DNA from 2 places in the Janthinobacterium foliorum genome. Region 2 is predicted to be linked to the other one. Evidence: predicted binding sites of a transcription regulator. Region 2 holds the regulator's gene; the other holds the start of a gene.
The links. Region 2 encodes sigma-54, which starts transcription at its own class of promoters, with help from an activator protein. Its sites were predicted from a motif close to TGGCANGNAANCTGCTTT; they were not measured.
Positions count from the first base shown of each region.

Region 1: a site for sigma-54 is predicted at 4,052-4,069, ahead of ACZ92H_RS11845 (EDSAP-1 family PEP-CTERM protein). Genes of this name have one in related genera too.

Region 1 covers NZ_CDXDQE010000004.1:349,219-354,852, forward strand. Annotated here, with positions in the region: gene ACZ92H_RS11830 (type II secretion system F family protein) at 1-777, shown strand, start outside; gene ACZ92H_RS11835 (type II secretion system F family protein) at 898-1,836, shown strand; gene ACZ92H_RS11840 (LytR C-terminal domain-containing protein) at 1,848-2,915, shown strand; gene ACZ92H_RS11845 (EDSAP-1 family PEP-CTERM protein) at 2,977-3,963, opposite strand; gene ACZ92H_RS11850 (hypothetical protein) at 4,175-4,549, opposite strand; gene ACZ92H_RS11855 (hypothetical protein) at 4,709-5,020, shown strand; gene ACZ92H_RS11860 (dodecin) at 5,035-5,241, opposite strand.
Region 2 covers NZ_CDXDQE010000014.1:114,339-119,972, forward strand. Annotated here, with positions in the region: gene ACZ92H_RS24060 (enoyl-CoA hydratase/isomerase family protein) at 1-946, opposite strand, end outside; gene hpf (ribosome hibernation-promoting factor, HPF/YfiA family) at 1,102-1,461, opposite strand; gene ACZ92H_RS24070 (RNA polymerase factor sigma-54) at 1,532-3,010, opposite strand; gene lptB (LPS export ABC transporter ATP-binding protein) at 3,015-3,770, opposite strand; gene lptA (lipopolysaccharide transport periplasmic protein LptA) at 3,770-4,351, opposite strand; gene lptC (LPS export ABC transporter periplasmic protein LptC) at 4,377-4,988, opposite strand; gene ACZ92H_RS24090 (KdsC family phosphatase) at 5,033-5,566, opposite strand; gene ACZ92H_RS24095 (KpsF/GutQ family sugar-phosphate isomerase) at 5,566-5,634, opposite strand, start outside.

The DNA of each region.
Region 1 (5,634 bases), on a different contig from region 2:
CCTGGCCTGGACCGCTGGCTGCGCCGCGCGCCGCATGCCGCGCAGCTAGATCACCTGCTGCTGCAATCGGGCTTGTCGTGGTCGGTGGCGCAGTTCCTCGGCGGCGCCGGCGGCCTGCTGCTGGCGGCACTGCTGCTGTTGACCGTCTGGAGCCTGCCCTTGCCGGGCGCCTTGCTGCTGCTGGGCGTGGCCGCTGGCGGGCCCCTCATGTTCGTGCTGCGCGCGCGCGCGGCGCGGCTGCAGAAGATCGAGGCGCAGTTGCCGGAGGCGGCCGATTTCCTCGCCCGCGCGCTGCGCGCCGGCCACTCGTTTTCCAACGTGCTGCAAATGGTCGGCGATGAGTTGAGCGAGCCGATCAGCGGTGAATTCAAGATGGCGCACGAAGAAATCAATTACGGCGTGCCGATGAACGAAGCGCTGCAAAACCTGGCCGCGCGCATCCCGCTGACGGACTTGCGCTACCTCGTCATCGCCGTGCTGGTGCAGCGCGAATCGGGCGGGAACCTGGCCGAAGTGCTGGTCAGCATCGCGCGCATCATCCGCGCCCGGCTAAAGCTGCTGGGACAGGTGCGCGTGCTGTCGGCCGAGGGACGCATGTCGGCGTGGGTGCTGGGGCTGATGCCGGTGGTCATGATCGGCGTCATGGCGCTGGTGAATCCGCAATATATCCGCCTGCTGTGGACCGATCCCAGCGGCATCAGGCTGCTGTGGTATGCGGCCGGCATGGTGGTGCTGGGCGTCGTCTGGATGCGCAAGGTGATCCGCATCCGCATTTGACAAAGGCGCTGGAAAAAGTCCATGGCGTGGTGGCGTCGCCCCGCCGTTCCTGCGTGCTGTCTTCGGCGATGCGCCGGGTCGTGCACGTTTATCGTTGGCCGATGCGAGGAGAAACACATCATGACCGGTGCGCAACTGCTGTTTCTCGCGATCGTCTTTGCCGTGGTGGTGGCGCTGGCCCTGCTGGCGTGGCTGATCTTCTTTCCCGGCGCCTTGCGCCAGCGCCTGTTCGGCGCCATGGCGCCGGCCGCCAGCGACACGGTCGCTGAACATGGCTGGGTCGAGCGGGTGGCGCGCGCGGCGCAGCCCTTCAGCAAGCTGTCGCTGCCGGAAGAAGGCTGGGAGCGTTCGCCGCTGCGCACGCGCTTCATGAACGCGGGCTGGCGGCAGGCCGGCGCGCCGGCCTTGTATTTCGCGGCGAAGACCGTGCTGGCGCTGCTGTTTCCCACCGTGCTGGGCCTGTATGCGGCCAGCGCCATGGCGGCCCAGCTGCGCAGCGTGCTGCTGCTGTTGCTGTGCGTGAGCGCCACCTTCGGCTACTACCTGCCGAACCTGGTGCTGGCCAGCACGGCCAAGCGGCGCCAGCGCGACATCTTTGAAAACATCCCCGACGCGCTCGACCTGCTGACGGTGTGCGTGGAGGCGGGCCTGAGCCTGGAGCGCGCGCTGGTGAAAGTGTCGGGCGAGATCCACATCAAGAGCGTGGTGCTGGCGCAGGAATTGCAGCTGGTGCTGATGGAAATGCGCGCCGGCTTCTCCAAGGACAAGGCGCTGCGCAACCTGGCCCTGCGCAGCGGCGTGGAAGATGTCGATACCCTCGTCGCCATGCTGATTCAGTCGGAACGTTTCGGCACCAGCATGGGCGATTCGCTGCGCGTGCATTCGGAAAACCTGCGCAGCAAGCGCAGCCTGCTGGCCGAGGAGGCGGCGGCGAAGATCGCCTTGAAATTGCTGTTTCCGCTGATTTTTTGCGTCTTTCCCACCCTCATGCTGGTACTCATGGGGCCGGCCGTGATCGAAGTCTATCGCGTGCTCGTGCCCGCCATGGCCAACCGCTGAAAGGAGCTATCATGCGCTGGACAATTTCCCGTTTGACCGCCACCTGCGCCTGCCTGGGCCTGGGCGCCTGCGCCAGCCACACGGCGCAGGCGCCACGCGCAACGCCGGCCGATGCCGACCTTGCCTATGCGGCGGGCCGGCGCCATTTTGACGCCGGCGAGCTGTCCGCGGCGCAAGCCGCCTATGAACAGGCCTTGCGCAGCGCGCCGCGGCATGTGAATGCGGGCAATGGCCTGGCCGTGCTGCATGCGCAGCGGGGCGAGCATGACGCCGCGATTGCCCGGTGGCTGGCCTTGACGCAGGATGCCGGCACGCCGCGCCCGCAGCAGGCCTACCTGTTCAGCAATCTTGGCCATGCCTATTATTTGAGCGGACGCGATGCGCTGGCTTTGCCGGCGCTGGAACAGGCGTGCCTGCTCGACCCGCTCAATGCGCTGGCCTGGCAGCACCTGGCGCTGGTGCTGGAGCGCCTGGGCCAGCACGAGCGGGCCGCCGTCATGCGGCGCCAGGCGCACAGTCTGCTGGAGCACGACTTGCGCCGCGATGTGGCCTTGCTGCAGTCCGCCGCACCGCCGCAGCCGGCGCCCGTGCAAGCGGCTCCCGCCATGGCGCGCATCGACATCACGCAGAGCGACGGCATGGCCCGCTTGCAGCGCGTGCCGGCGGTTTCCGCCACGCCCGCTACCGCGCTGGCGCGGCCAGCCGGGACAGCGGGACACCTCCCGGCGGCCAGCATGCCGCGTCCCCGCCTGGAAATCCTGAATGGCAACGGCGTGCCCGGCATGGCCGCCGCGCTGGCGCGCAGCCTGGCTGGCGGACCCGTGCAAGTGGTGCGCCTGGGCAATGAGAGCGGTTTCCAGGTGACGCATACGCGCGTGGAATACCGGCCCGCGCAGGAACCGGCGGCCCGCCAGCTGGCCCGTCAGCTGGGTCCCCAGGTACAGGCCGTGCCCGCCGCCTGTCCCGCCAGCGACCTGCGGCTGATCCTCGGGCATGACCTTGGCGACCCCGCCATGCTGCACCGCTATTACGTGCAGCAGCTGCAACTGGCGCGCCAGGCGCTGGCGCGGCTGGGTTGAAGCGCCTGTCGAGGCAAAAAAAACGGCGCCCTTGCGGCGCCGCTCTTTTGCCTGCCGCCCGTTAGCGCGGCCGGCGCCGCCGCGTAAAGGCCAGGGCCGCCAATCCTGTGCCCAGCAGGAACAGCGTGCCTGGCTCGGGTACGGCCAGCGGCGGGTCGATGACGACGATATCGGTGCGCGTGGACTTGGAAAAATTCAAGGTATAGCTGCCGGCGGGTAGGGCGAAATTCGAGGTCAGGGAAAACATGGCAAAGCCATTCGTGAACGCGCGCGGGGTGGCGGGATCGTTGGTGCCGGTCGTCATGTTCAGGCTGAACGGGTCCAGGCTGCCCACCGTGTGGTTGCCGTTGATGTCGCTGCCATTGTTGGGGTCGCCATCGGGCGCGAACTGGAAGATCACGCCGTCGGCGTTCGCGTTCGACAGGCAGCCGACGGGGCTGGCGCTGTTGCACGAAATATTGAAGATATCCATGATCGACACGTTCGACTTGTCGCCCATGGTCGTCACGTTGGTGCGCAAGTCGCGCCGTCCCATGAAGCTGAAGGTGATGAAGCCGGCGCTCGACAGGGTCAGGTTGATGGAGCCGGTCAGCGTGTCGCCGGCCGTGGCCGTGGCGGCGCCCACCGTGTTGCGCTGTGCTTCCGCCACGGCGCTGACGGTGGCGCCGCCATTGAGCATGTTGCCGAAGGCATGCGCATCGCCGCGGGCGAACTCGAGCGCGGTGGTGGGGGCGTAGTGGTTTTGCGGCGCAGCGCCGCAGCCGCTGCCCGAGCACACTTGCAGCACGTCGGCGTTGGCGGCCGGTCCCGTATTGACGGCGCGCGGATTGACGGCCACGCCGCCTTCGAAAAACGCGCTGTCGCTGGCATTGCGGTTGGCGCCGGCCAGCGACAGGCTGCCGGCGCTGGTGGTGATGCGGAAATTATTCAACTCGTTGACGGCCAGGCCATACGCGCCAGCCTGCGCCTGGCCGCTGGCCAGCAAGCCGGCGGTGGCCAGTACGCCCAGCCATCCCATGGCCTTGCTTCGTGTGTGATCGACGTTCATCGCAGCCTCATTATCGTGGTCATTGTCGGAAGTGACATCCGGGGTGACGCTCCAGGCCGCTTGCCTGGATGCATCTCGTAGACAGTGATAAGCAGCTTGCGTGCCACAAAATAAAAGAACGTCGAATCAACGACTTGCGCGAAGCGGACTGGGCTGGTGGAGGCAATGTGTAAGAAAGGCCGACGCCGCTTGACGTTTGCCGCGGCGGGCTTCAGGTGCCGCGGTGATAGCCCAGGTGGCCGCCTGAATTGCGCGCGCAGCCACAACCGATGCGCGCCACTTCGTCGCCCTCCGTCAGTTTCCAGTTAGTAATCGTGGTGTGCTGCCAGTCGATGTCGCTTTTCTTGACAGGTTTGACCGTCAGGGTGCGCTGCTGCGCATCCGCGTACTCCATCAGCTCTTCGTCGTCGGCGATGTCGAAATGGCGGTGGATCAGGGAAATGCCGAAGCGGTCGAGCGCGCCATAGCGTTGCAGCACGTCGCGCAATTCGCGAAAGCAGGCCACGTCCTCGGGCAGCAGCGGATTGACGGCGGCAATATCGGCAACGGGTTGCCATTGCATGGCGTGGATGTTCAGGCTGTGCATGATTTTCTCCTGTGCCCCTTGTACAGGTCCAGGCTGCCGTAGGGGCGCTGGCACGCCTGGCGAAAGAGTCATCGTGGCCGCAACGCCGATGCGGCGCTTGCGCCACATCAAAGGTGCGCAAAGGTGCGGCACATTGCGCCTCGGCCGGTAAAATGGGCCATGGCAAACAAAACTCCTACTTTCCCCGGCGCGCGCACGGGCCGCGGCCAGGTCCTGGCCGTGCTGCTGTCGAACCGCGACCAGTCCGGCGCCGAACCGCTGCAAGGCCGCGTCTCGCTGGCCGCCATCGTCAAGGCGCTGAAACGCAAATACCACTGGCCCATCGAGACGCACAGCTTTCCCGCCAACACGCAGGACGGCCGCGCCAGCTGGGCAACCGTGTACAGCTTGCCGGAAAAGGTGATTCAAGCCGCGCTGGAGGCCGGCGGCCGGGAGTGGCTGGAGAGCCGGGGAGGGGGCGGGCGGCGCTGAATTGCCGCCTGGCCCTATTCCAGCCGGAAGCCGACCTTGAGCGTGACCTGGAAGTGCGCCACCTTGCCATCGACGATATGCCCGCGCGAGTCAGTCACTTCATACCAGTCCATGTGCTTGACCGTCAGCGCCGCCTTGGCAATGGCATCGCGGATCGCCTGATCGCTGCTCTCCGTCGACGTGCCGACCAGTTCGATCAGCTTGTAAGTGTGTGCGGACATGATGTTCTCCAGGTAGGCAAGCCAGACAGAGTTTGCTTTTTGCAAGCATGTGCCCATAGTGCGCCTAAACGTGCTGGCAGTCATGGCGCAGTGCATCAATGCGCTGGGAGACGCGTTTCGGAAAGAAAAAAAGGCTACCGGCCGAAGCGGGTAACCCTTTGATTTCCTACTGAATTCTGGTGCCGACTGCCGGTTTCGAACTGGCCACCTGATGATTACAAATCGCTGGGATTTTGGTTTTCCATGGTTTCCTTTTGAGGTCGAAAAGTGCCACTCTCATAGGGGGGGATTGCCGATTTTTGTCATATTGGCAGCGACTGGACTTGCCGATACTTTCCCTTAGTTTGATAGAATCTGCCTACACAGTGCCTACATGGCGCCTACACAGGGGAG
Region 2 (5,634 bases):
CGCCTTCGAGCACTTCGCCATGTTCGAAATTGTGGCGCACCACAGTGCGTTCCATGCGCAGGCAATCGGCCACGCCCAGATGCGCGCCGCGCCGCAGCAGCTCCTGCGTCACCGACATCATCAGCGGCGAGCGCAAGCGCATGGCCGCCAGCGCCTTGCCGGCAAACGCGCTGTCGTCCTGCGCCAGCGAGGCCATGATGGCGGCCACGTTGCCGGCGCCGAAGTGGCGGTCCAGCGCCGTGCGCGCCGCGGCCAGCGCGGAATCGCCCGCCTGCGCCTGGAACGGGGCCGCCAGGGCCTTGATGGCGACGGGCAAGGCTTCGCCCTGCGTCGTCTCGAACAGGGCCAGCAGCGCGGGCATCTGCGCTTCAGGCAGGTACACGTCGGCCAGGCCCGTGTACAAGGCATCGGCCGCGCCGATGGTCAAACCCGTCAAGCCCAGGTACAAGCCCAGCTGGCCCGCCAGGCGGGACAGGAAATAACTGCCGCCCACGTCGGGAAACAGGCCGATATTGACTTCCGGCATGGCCATGCGCGTGCGGCCCGTCACGATGCGCAGCTGGTTGCCGGGACCGGCTTGCGCCACGCCCATGCCGCCGCCCATCACCACGCCATCCATGATGGCGATATACGGTTTTGGATAGAAATGAATTAAATGATTTAATGCATATTCTTCAGTAAAAAAATCTTCCAGCAGTGCGCTGCCGCCTTGCGGCGTAGACAAGCCCGCATCGTAAAAGAAGCGGATGTCGCCGCCCGCACACAGGGCCTTGTCGCTGCTGGAGCGGATCACCACGGCGTCTACCTGCGGATCGTCGCGCCAGGCCAGCAGGGTGGCGCTGAGGGCCCGCACCATCTCCAGCGACAGGGAATTCAAGGCTTTCGGGCGGTCCAGCACGATGTGGCCGGTACGGTTGCGGATGGCAGTCTGGACGAAGTCGCTCATGGCAGGATGGAAAGTAGTGGGCATGGCAACATTCTAGCGCCTTCGGGTGCAATATTGCGTTCCCGTGGCCCTGCCCGACGCGGGCGACGGGCGCAAAAAAGGGCGCGGTAGGCGCGCCCTTAGTTGATCACAACCGGTTGACAGTGGCAGGCCGTTTAGACGGCGGCGACTTCTTCATCCGAGTTGTCTGGCAGATGCTTGATCGCCTCTTTACCGTGCCCTTGCACTTTGGTTTTGTACTTCATCACTTGCCGGTCCAGCTTGTCGATCAGGGTATCGATCGCGGCATACAGGTCTTGCGCCAGGCTTTCCACGTAGACGGTCTTGCCGCTCAGACGCAGGTTGACTTCGGCCTTTTGACGTTTTTCTTTCTCTTTGAGGTTGTCGACGGTCAGAATCACGGCAATATCGATGACTTGATCGAAATGACGCTTCACACGCTCCAGTTTCGCTTGTACGTATTCACGGATGGCTGGTGTCACTTCAAGATGATGTCCGCTGATGGTGAGATTCATACACACTCCTAAAGATGATTCGGGTTCGTGCGGTCCATCGTATCCGGCCCGCAGAGGAACCGAAAAAAACTTACAAACACTTACGCAGACTCACTGGCGGAATTTTCAATGCTTCCCGGTATTTGGCAACAGTACGTCGCGCAATCACCATGCCTTGTTCCCCCAGCATGTCCGCAATCTTACTGTCGGATAAAGGATTTTTAGGGTCTTCAGCTCCTGTCAGTTGCACGATCAATGCCCGTATCGCCGTCGATGACGCTTCGCCCCCCGCTTCGGTGGCGACATGGCTACCAAAGAAATATTTCAACTCGAACATGCCGTGCGGGGTCAGCATGTACTTTTGAGTTGTTACCCGCGAGATAGTACTCTCGTGTAAACCCAGTGTATCAGCTATTTCACGGAGCACAAGGGGACGCATGGCAACGGCCCCATGCGAGAAAAAATTCTTTTGTCGTTCTACTATCGCCTGTGCCACGCGCAGGATGGTGTCGAAGCGCTGGCGCATGTTTTTGATCAGCCACTTGGCTTCCTGCAACTGTGCGCCCATGGCCCCTTCGCCCTTGCCCTGCTTCAACAAATTGGCGTACATGGCGTTGACGCGCAGGCGCGGCATGACGTCGTTGTTCAGCGTCACCTGCCAGCCACTGCGCGCGCGCTTGACGACGACGTCGGGCACCACGTAATCGGACACGTCCGAGGCAAACACGGCGCCCGGATGCGGGTTGCACAGGCGGATCACCGTCTGCGCCTCGCGCAAGTCTTCGTCGTCGCAATCGAGGGCTTTTTTCAGCTTGTTGAAATCGCGCTGGGCAAACCAGGCCAGGTGTTTTTCCACGATGACGAGGGCCATGCGGCGCGTCACCATGGCGATGTGCGGCAAACGCCTGATCTGCAGCGCCAGGCACTCGGACGCGTTGCGCGCGCCCACGCCGGGCGGGTCGAAGCTTTGCAGCAGGGACAAGGCCGTGCGCAGCTCGTCGGCATCGATCTCCAGCTCTTCCGGCAGGCGCGCCAGGATGTCGTCGAGCGGCTCTTCCAGGTAGCCATTGTCGTCGAGCGCATCGATGATCAGTTCGACGAGCGCGCGGTCGCGCAATTCCAGCACCGTCACGCGCATCTGTTCCATCAGGTGCTCGCGCAGGGTGCAGTGGTGGGCTTCCAGCTGCGGACGCGAATCCTCGTCGTCGGGCGCCTTGCCGCGGCTCGCCTCGCTCCAGTCGCTGTCGGCGCCATCCATGGCGGCCGGGGCGTCGCCGCCCTCGCCGTCAAACGTCTCGGCTTCGGCCGGCGCCACCGGCGCGTCCTGGCCCGGCGGCTGGGGCGGCGCTTCGGCCGGTGCCGCCGTGGAACTGAGGGCGCCATCGGAAAGCAGCCGCAGCGAACGGTCGAGCGGATCGTCGAGCCGTTCGAGCAGGGGATTGTCCGTCAACAGTTGCTCGAGTTCCTGGTGCAATTCCAGGGTAGACAATTGCAACAGGCGTATCGATTGCTGCAACTGAGGCGTCAGTGCCAGGTGCTGCGAGGTGCGCAGCTGCAATGATTGTTTCATTGGCTCACATACGGAAGTGTTCGCCCAGATAGACCCGGCGTACCGACTCGTTCGCGATGATGTCGTCGGGGCGTCCCGACGCCAGCACCGAGCCCTGGTTGATGATGTAGGCACGGTCGCAGATACCCAGCGTCTCGCGCACATTATGATCGGTGATCAGCACGCCGATATTGCGCTCCTTCAAGAAGCGCACGATGCGCTGGATCTCGATCACGGCAATCGGATCGACGCCGGCGAACGGTTCGTCGAGCAGCACGAAGCGCGGGTCGGTGGCCAGCGCGCGGGCGATTTCCACGCGGCGGCGTTCGCCACCGGACAGGGACAGCGCCTGGTTCTCGCGCAGCTTTTCAATCTGCAAGTCGGCCAGCAGCTTGTCCAGGCGCTCTTCGATCTCGGCCTTCTTCAGGGGACGCCCTTCGACGGTCTGGATTTCCAGCACGGCGCGGATATTGTCTTCCACCGTCAGCTTGCGGAACACGGACGCTTCCTGCGGCAGGTAGGACAGGCCCATCTGCGCGCGGCGGTGGATCGGCAGGCTGGAAATGTCCACGCCGCTGATATCGATGGTGCCGCCGTCGGACGGCACCAGGCCGACGATCATGTAGAACGAGGTGGTCTTGCCGGCGCCGTTGGGGCCCAGCAGGCCCACCACTTCGCCGCATTCGACTTGCAGCGACACATCATGCACGACTTGCCGCTTGCCATAGGTTTTCTGCAGCCCGCGAACGATCAGGGTGCTGCCGCAACGTGTATTTTCCATTATTTCTTTCCTGGCGCAGGCGTCGCTGGCGCCTTCTCCGCCGCTGGGGCCTTGGTCTTCGGCTGGATCACCATGCGCACGCTGCCGGCGCCCGGGGTGCTGGTGCCGCTGTCGGAGTTTTCCATCGTAAACACTTCCTTGCGGCTGTCATACGAAATGAAGGCGCCGTTGGCCACGTCCGTCGGTTTCGTGCCTTCCAGGCGCGTCAGCTTGGCCTTGGAAAACAGTTTCACCACTTCCGTCTTGTTGTCGTATTCCACGCGCTCCGCTTCGCCTTCCACCCACAGGTCGCCCGCGCCATCGCGCTTCTGGCGGAACGTGGCCAGCTTGCCCGGATCGGCCCAGAAGGTGATGAACTGGTAGCCCTGCGGATCTTCCGTGATCAGGGCCCGGCCCGCCTTCATGGTCAAGGTGCCTTTCACCAGCACCACGTCGCCCGTCAGGGTGCGCGTCTGCTTGACGTCATCGACCTGGCCGCGCTGGGCCGTGATGACGGCTTCCTTCTCGGAATCGGCCTTTTCGGCATGCGCCGTGCCCATGACGGCCAGCGAAAATAGGGTCAGCAGCAAGATGTTTTTCATATTATGGTTTCCTTGTTTCATTCTGTCATTTGGCCGCGGCACCTGGCCGTGGTTTCGGCGGCAGCACGATGCGCAGGGCATTGTGCACTTCCACCACGCCGGTCGCGTTATTCGCCTTCATGCCCACGCCATGGATGCGCGAGGCGCCCGTCAGGATGTCGACAGGGACATCCGTTTCCATCCGTTCTTCATCCGGGTATACCGTCAGCGCTTCCGTCTTCAGGGTCAGGTTCTGCGCCTTCGGACTGGCCACGCGGTCGACCACGACCTGGCGGTGCAGCTGCAGCCGGGTATTGTTCTGGTCGATATGCGCCAGTTCCGCGTTCATGTTCATCGGCGGCATGTCGGGCGTCAGCTTGCGCACGAACGGCTGGTCGATATCGGACGAATCGTCAAGCGGGTAATGCGTGAGCTTGGTGCCCGACACGATATAGCTGGGCTTGCCCGTCAAGTCCATGCGCACCAGGCTGAAATTGGTAATGAAATAGTCGGGCTCGTTCACACTCTTGCTGGCATTGATATCCTGGGCATTCTTGTTCATCACCTCGAGCAGCCAAAAGCTGCCCAGCGCGACGACAACCGCGCCCAGCACGGTAAAGATGATGCGCCAGCGATGGGCGCCTCCTGGCTTTTGCATAGTGCTTCACTCTCTCCAATGACACTGGCGGCAAGGCGCGCGCCTCACTCCAGGAACGGCGCCATGACGCGCGCATAGTTGTCCTGGGCGCGCAGCAGGAATTCGCAGATCTCGCGCGCCGCGCCACGCCCGCCGCCGGCCTGCGTCACGTAATGCGCCATGGCCTGCACTTCCGGCCGCCCGCCGGGCACGCTCACGGCGAAGCCGACGCGGCGCAGGATGGGGGCATCGATGACGTCGTCGCCGATATAGCCGCACTGCTCTTCCGTCAAGCCCGTCAGCGCCAGCAGTTCGCGGAACGGCGTCAGCTTGTCATGGCCGCCCTGGTGCACATGGGTAAAGCCCAGGTCTTGCGCGCGGCGCGCCGTGATGGGCGAGCGGCGCGCGCTGATGATGGCCGTCTGCACGCCCGATTCCTGCAGCAGCTTGATGCCCAGGCCATCATACACATTAAACGTTTTCATCATCTCGCCGTCCGGGCCGAAATGCAGGCTGCCATCGGTGAGCACGCCGTCGACATCAAAGATCATCAGTTTGACCTTGGCCGCGCGCGCCAGGTTGTCCGCCACGCTGTCCATCAGATCACCTTCGCTTGCGTCAGGTCATGGATATGCAGGGCGCCGACCAGCTTGCCGTCGGCATCGAC